DNA from 2 places in the Sinorhizobium sp. NFACC03 genome. Region 1 is predicted to be linked to the other one. Evidence: predicted binding sites of a transcription regulator. Region 1 holds the regulator's gene; the other holds the start of a gene.
What was found. Region 1 encodes LexA, which represses DNA repair genes until DNA is damaged. Its sites were predicted from a motif close to TGTTCNNNNTGTGTTCNG; they were not measured.
Positions count from the first base shown of each region.

Region 2: a site for LexA is predicted at 1,556-1,573, ahead of BLU35_RS31615 (ImuA family protein). Genes of this name have one in related genera too.

Region 1 is NZ_FMXF01000002.1:300,733-304,154, reverse strand. It holds gene BLU35_RS06870 (hypothetical protein) at 1-53, opposite strand, end outside; gene BLU35_RS06865 (hypothetical protein) at 385-681, shown strand; gene lexA (transcriptional repressor LexA) at 927-1,652, shown strand; gene BLU35_RS06855 (hypothetical protein) at 1,743-2,075, opposite strand; tRNA gene BLU35_RS06850 (tRNA-Cys) at 2,459-2,532, shown strand; gene BLU35_RS06845 (thermonuclease family protein) at 2,609-3,331, opposite strand.
Region 2 is NZ_FMXF01000044.1:5,145-8,566, reverse strand. It holds gene dinB (DNA polymerase IV) at 1-704, opposite strand, end outside; gene BLU35_RS31620 (SOS response-associated peptidase) at 712-1,383, opposite strand; gene BLU35_RS31615 (ImuA family protein) at 1,623-2,384, shown strand; gene BLU35_RS31610 (Y-family DNA polymerase) at 2,299-3,422, shown strand, end outside.

The DNA.
Region 1 (3,422 bases):
TCAGCAGAGGCCGCTCCCGCCGCCACCAACAGACAGAGAACCGCCAACGACAATCTACGCATGCAATCACCCCATTTTTCCCGCAAAGTTATCGTTTTTTTACTACCTGTCGAGACGTGCGACATCTTCACAACACGGATTTGTGCACGCCCGTAGCGAGGCCGCGACTTGGCGCAACCCATGCGATTGCGGCAAGGACGGCGCGCCAGGCTGAGGCGGCTTCGCCGCTGCGTGCCCCTGGCGCAAAACGGCCACAGCCTGCACCCAAAGAGCTGTTGAACACATGACAGTGATCGCCAAGCTTGCTGGACTTCGGAACGAAAGCGCGGTTCACATCGTTAACCGCCCCGTAGTCCCACCCTTGCATCAAAGTGGACGATCACCGTGCTTGCCGCCCTGCTTCTCGCTTCGATAGTCGCATCGCCTAATATGCCTGACGTCAAGCTCAGCGCCGCCACGGTGGACGAACTTCAGACCGATTTCGAGAGCGCCGTGCCATGCCATCAGATCGATGGACGCAAGGTGTGGAAGGGTGCGATCGCGTTCTACATCCAGTCGTTCGTCTATGATGGCGACAGGCCGGTCGCGACCGATGCGGCGGATGCCGTACTTCCAGAAGACAACAGCGCCGAGACGGTGAAGGAATTCGAAGACGCGTGCGCCGCCACGCAGCCGGCCTAGCCTCTTTGCACAAAAACGCTCGCGATTCGTTCGAATCGCCGTGCCGTCGCGTAATGCGCTACGCCGCCGCCCTCCGTTTGGGCACGATCATCGCCCAAGCCGCTCTGCTCCCGTAAAAGTGACCAATCGACACGCACAGACGCGCCAATTGTCTGAGTTCACGGAATTTTAGGCACTTGCGGAACACATATGGAACAGATAGTGTCTGTTCTTGATTTGTTTCACGCCTCTGGGAGCGACGTGCCATGCTGACCCGCAAGCAACAGGAATTGCTTCTCTTCATTCACGAACGCATGAAGGAGTCGGGCGTCCCACCATCTTTCGATGAAATGAAGGATGCGCTCGACCTGGCGTCGAAGTCCGGCATTCACCGCCTGATCACGGCACTCGAAGAACGCGGGTTCATTCGCCGTCTGCCGAACCGGGCTCGCGCGCTCGAGGTCATCAAGCTTCCGGAGGCTTACGCATCCAGCCAGCAGCAGCCCCGCCGCGGCTTCTCGCCCAGCGTGATCGAGGGCAGCCTCGGCAAGCCGCCAGTGGCCGCTCCTGCCGCACCGCCGAAGCCCGCGCCCGTGGCCGACAACACATCGGTTTCCGTGCCGGTCATGGGCCGCATCGCTGCCGGTGTGCCGATCTCGGCCATCCAGAACAACACGCACGACATTACCGTTCCGCTCGACATGATCGGCAACGGCGAACACTACGCTCTCGAAGTCAAGGGCGATTCGATGATCGAAGCCGGCATCTTCGACGGCGACACCGTGATCATCCGCAATGGCAATACGGCCAATCCCGGCGATATCATCGTGGCGCTCGTGGATGATGAGGAAGCGACGCTGAAGCGCTTCCGGCGCAAGGGCGCATCGATCGCGCTCGAAGCCGCGAACCCTGCCTACGAAACAAGGATTTTTGGGCCCGATCGGGTGAAGATCCAGGGCAAGCTCGTCGGGCTGATCCGCCGCTACCACTGATTCCGAGGGAAACCAGGCATCCGACCGAGCCTCGCCACCGCTTGCGGCTGCGAGGCTCTGTTTATTGAAGGCGACCTGAAGGCACGCCTCTTACTCGTGGATGGTGTACTCGCCGAGCTCGCAGAGGTCCTGCATGTCTTCGGTCGTATCGAGGCCGGAGCCTTCTTCGAACTCGAAGCGCATGTCGTACTTGCAGACCTCCCGGCCGTCGGCGATAGTGATCTCCATGTCTTCCCCTGGGTTCAGCACCTGCCGGCCGAAAACATCGTCTTCCCACTCGTTGACGCCCACAGGCGACGTATAGAAGTTCGTCAGCACTGCGCCCGTGTTGTTCTTCAGCTTGAAAACCAGATCCTCTGCCTGCGCCTCAAATGTGGTCGCAGCGATGAGGGCCAAGGCCGTCAGGACAAGTTTCGTCTTCATATATGCCATTGCCTCCGTTTTGATGATGACGGACGCTACCGATGCGGCTGATGTCAGCGGAGTCATCGTTCCCCCTCTACCGATTTCACCGAAGCGATAAGATCCAACGGATAGCTAATGGACGTGGCTTGCGCGGGCGTGTGGCACGCCTGAGCGAACGCTTCCTGGGCGTCGCAACCCGAAGCAAGCAGAGGAAAGCAGTCGTTTCCACCCCTGCTTGAAGTATCGCTACCCGCTCCCCCGAGCGGTCGACATTGCCAAACCTTCTACCTGTGGAAAGCACACAAACCACAAATTCGCATTGTGTTTTTCGGAAAATGCCTCTTGCGGATTTTCTGCAATCATTCTAAATCCGCGCCAACGCTCGGTTATCCGAGCTGTGAGGCCTCGTGGCGGAGTGGTGACGCAGAGGACTGCAAATCCTTGTACCCCGGTTCAATTCCGGGCGAGGCCTCCAAAAAATCTCCACGCTATTAAAGAGTGCTGCGGCAATGCCTTCCGTTGAAGGCATTGGGTTCCTGCAATTTTTGACGTCAGCACCAGGGCGTCGCGTGTCCTGTCCACGGCCGTACCAGCCCCTCGGATACGAGCACGCGCCCGATGGACTGGTCGCCCCGCGTAACCAGCCGCAGCTTTTCGCCGGCCTTGGCATCCTGACGACCGCCCGCCGTTTCCAGCCTGAAGTCACCCGCATTCAACAATTCGCGCAGGCGCTGCTTGGCGTAGAAGCCGCGCGAACGTTCCTTGTCGCAGCTTGCCTGGCGAATACGCGGCGCATCGACATCTGCGACGCGGATCGTTTCGCCGTGGTACAGGAAGGTGGCGCCGTCGATCACGCAGTTGTCGTTGCGAATCCCGCAGAAATAAAACTGATCCGTGCGAACGGATGCCGTCTTCACTTCCTCATTCGGCCGCACCACGGGTGTCGGCGCCTTGGCGCCGACGTCGACGGACGGCACCGGAGCGGCAAGGGCAACTCTTGTCACCGGATTCGGCTTCTGCTTCTCCGCCTGTTGCGCGGGACGCTCGTCCGCTTTCTGCGCGACACGAACGGGCTTCGGCTTCGATTCGTGGCGCGACGTGAACGCGGCCACGTCCGATACCACCGGCCAATGTTTCAGTTCGGCGCGATGATCGTAAGCGACCACGCCGCCGACAGTGAGTGCGGCGGCCAGATACCACGGCGCCATACCGCCTTGTTTGCCCCTGCTCCGACCGGAATTCCGGCTGCGACGTTTCGTAGTGGCTTTGGCCATGCGTCCCCATCCTGATTCGCGACCGCATTATGCGATTGATGGGTTGCCGAAAAGTTTTCGGCGGCCTCCCTCAACAAGGGGTTCAGCCGCT
Region 2 (3,422 bases), on a different contig from region 1:
ATGCCGCGGGCGATCCAGTAGAAATAGGGGCCAGATTTTCCGAAGTGTTGCTGCAGGAAGGCGATATCGTGAGCCTTCAGGTCGGCGCCCGTTTCGATGCCGAGCTTGTGCATGCGCTCGGCGGTTGCCGGGCCGACGCCATGGAATTTCTTGACGGGCAGTGCCTCGACGAATGCCGGACCATTCTTCGGTGTAATGACGAAGAGGCCATCGGGTTTGCGTTGGTCGGAAGCCATCTTGGCGAGGAACTTGTTGTAGGAAACGCCGGCCGACGCTGTAAGCCCGGTCCTTGCCCTGATCTTTGCGCGGATCTCCTCTGCAATCTCGGTCGCAACCTCCATTCCCTTGAGGTTCTCGGTGACATCCAAGTAGGCCTCGTCGAGCGAGAGCGGTTCGATCAGGGGCGTATATTCCGCGAAGATTGCATGGATCTGCTGTGAAACCGCGCGATAGGCATCAAAGCGCGGCCTCACGAAAATCAGCTCCGGGCATTTCCGCTTGGCCGTGACGGACGGCATGGCCGAATGGACGCCGTATTTGCGCGCCTCGTAGCTTGCGGCTGCCACCACGCCGCGGGCCTCGCCAAAGCCAACGGCGATCGGGAGCCCGCGAAGCTCGGGATTGTCCCGTTGCTCCACCGATGCGTAGAAGGCATCCATATCGACGTGGATGACCTTGCGCAGTTGCCTGAGTGTCTCTGTCACGGCTCGCTCACAGCAATAGTTCCTCGCCCGGCGATGGCGCAGGCGGCTCGACGACAACGAGCATATTGCCGGGAAGCGAACGCTGCAGGTGCTTCACCTCGTCCCAGGATCCGGTGAGCCAAAGGTCGACCTCTTCAGGGGTGGTCAGGATCACCGGCATGGCCTTGAGATGGATCGGAGCGACGATCTCGTTCGGGGATGTGGTGAGGAAGCCGAAGAGCTCGTATTCGCGCTCACCATCGCGCACACGCCTCACACCCTTCCATGGTGTCCAGAAGCCCGCGAAGAACATCAGCGGCCGCTCCTTGTTGCCGGCAAACCAGGAGTTCGGGACTTTTCCGCCGGGAACCTTAGCTGCCGGATCCGGCTCGGCAAAGGAGGTAAAGGGCACGACGCAGCGGCTGGTCGGCCCGAGCCAGCGTCTCCAGTGCGGAGAGGTGACGTTTCGGATGTTGGTGACGCCTGGATCGTAGTTCTTCACGAAAGCCGGCGGCGAGGGCATGCCCCAGGTGACCCGCGTGATCTCGCGTTGACCGTCGTCGCCGACGCGAACAACCGGCGCCTGATAGCCTGGATAAACATCATAGGACGGCTGGTTCCAGCCGGCCTTGTCGCGAAAGGCCTTGGTGAATGCGATCACGGCATCGCGTGTCGTCGTGATGTTGTAGAGATTGCACATCGGCTCCGGTCCTCCGCTTTTCTTATCCGTCTTTCAGACCAGCGCCCGCGCGCCTCTGTCGCCGTTCCCGGCGGCCGACGCATCCGTCTGCGCGAGGCCGCGTCTCCGTGCTGGCCGTCCGGATCGCAATCAACAGGCTCTTTTCTGAACTTCGTTGACTCGCAACTCAAATAGGAACAAATAGAGAACATATCAACAGGAAGCGCTAATGCATAGCCCTGAGGAGAGTTCCTTCCAAAATGTCCCGTCCAGTCGACAATATCGTCGTCTCAGCACTTCGCGAGCGCATCCAGAGCCTCGAGGGCACAAGCGGCCGTGGACGGCAGGTGCTGCCGTTTGGTGTCGTCGAGATCGATCGGCGCTTGCCGGGCGGTGGGCTCACACTCGGTTCGTTGCATGAGGTCGCCGGCGGCGGCAACGGTGCAATCGACGGCGCCGCGGCGGCACTCTTTTCGGCTGGTATCGCCGCCCGCTCGAAGGGCAAGGTGCTCTGGTGCGTGACGCGGCCCGATCTCTTCGCACCGGCGCTGGCCCAGGTGGGGCTGGCGCCGAGTCGCGTCATCTATGTGGAGGCTGGCGACGAAAAGGCGCTTCTCTCCTGCATGGAAGAGGGGCTTCGCCACGGTGGCCTCGGAGCCGTCGTCGGCGAGCTCGCACGTCTTCCGATGACCGCCTCGCGCCGCTTGCAGCTTGCGGCCGAAGGGTCTGGCACAATGGGCATTGCGATCCGCCGCTGGCGGCGCCAGGCCGAGGCCTCGGATTTTGGGCAGCCGACGGCATCGGTCACGCGTTGGCGGGTGTCCGTCTTGCCGTCTGCCCCCTTGCCGGTTCCAGGCGTTGGCCGCGCGCGTTGGCTCGTCGAACTTATCCGCTGCCGCGCCGGCGAAAGTGCAGATTTCGAAGTGGAGGCCCCAGATGCCAAGGGTCGTATCGCTCTTCCTTCCGAGCTGGTCCACGGATCGCCTGAGACGCAAGCTCGGCGACGCAGCGCCACCGGCTGAGACGCCTCTCGTCCTCGTCGGTCGCGAAAAACGCCGGCGCGTGGTGCTCTCGGCGAATGCTGCGGCGATAGCCGCTAACCTGAGGCCCGGCATGGCTGCCACGAAGGCCCAGGCGCTCGTCACAAATCTTGTCGTCATGGACGCCGATCCGGCGGCTGATGCAGAAGCGCTCGAACGCCTGGCGCTCTGGGCGCTGCAGCGCTACGCACCGATCGTTGCCGCGGATCCGCCTGATGGCTTGGTGATCGATACGACCGGTGCCGATCATCTGCATGGCGGCGAAGACCTGATGCTGTCGGGCATGGTCAACCGGTTCTTCGGATCCGGCATCGAAGCGCGGGCTGCAGTTGCAGACACCTGGGGGGCGGCCCATGCCGGCGCCCGGTTTGTCGCTTGTCCGACGCTTGTCGTCGCGCCGAGGGCGCAGGAGGACATCATCCGCAACCTGCCAATCTCAGCGCTGCGCCTCGACCCCGCGATCGTCAATGGCCTTCGCGTGCTGGGCTTCAACACGCTGGGCGAGGTGGCCGGCGTCCCGCGGGCGCCGCTTGCCCTTAGATTTGGACCCGAGCTTGGCCGTCGTCTCGACCAGGCCTTGGGGAAGATTGCAGAGCCCATCGACCCTGTGCGCACGCCCGATCTCATCGAGGTTCGCCGCTCCTTTGGTGAACCGATTGCGGCTGCCGAGACCATCGCCCGCTATGTCGCCAAGTTGGTACTCATGCTCTGTCGGATACTGGAGGAAAAGGGGCTCGGCGCGCGGCGCGTCGATCTTCTCTTCCACCGTGTCGACAACACCTATCAGGCGATCCGCGCAGGCACCGCGACCCCTGTTCGCGACACCAAGCGCCTGACACGGCTCATCACCGATCGGATCGAAACCATCGATCCGGGCTTCGGGATCGAAATCATGTCGCTGACGGCAAGTCATGCCGAGCCGCTTGTGGCAAGCCAGGTCATTTCCTCGCTGGTCGAGGAGCCGGAAGCCGATGTTTCCGGCCTGATCGACATCTTGGGAAACCGTATCGGCGCAAGTCG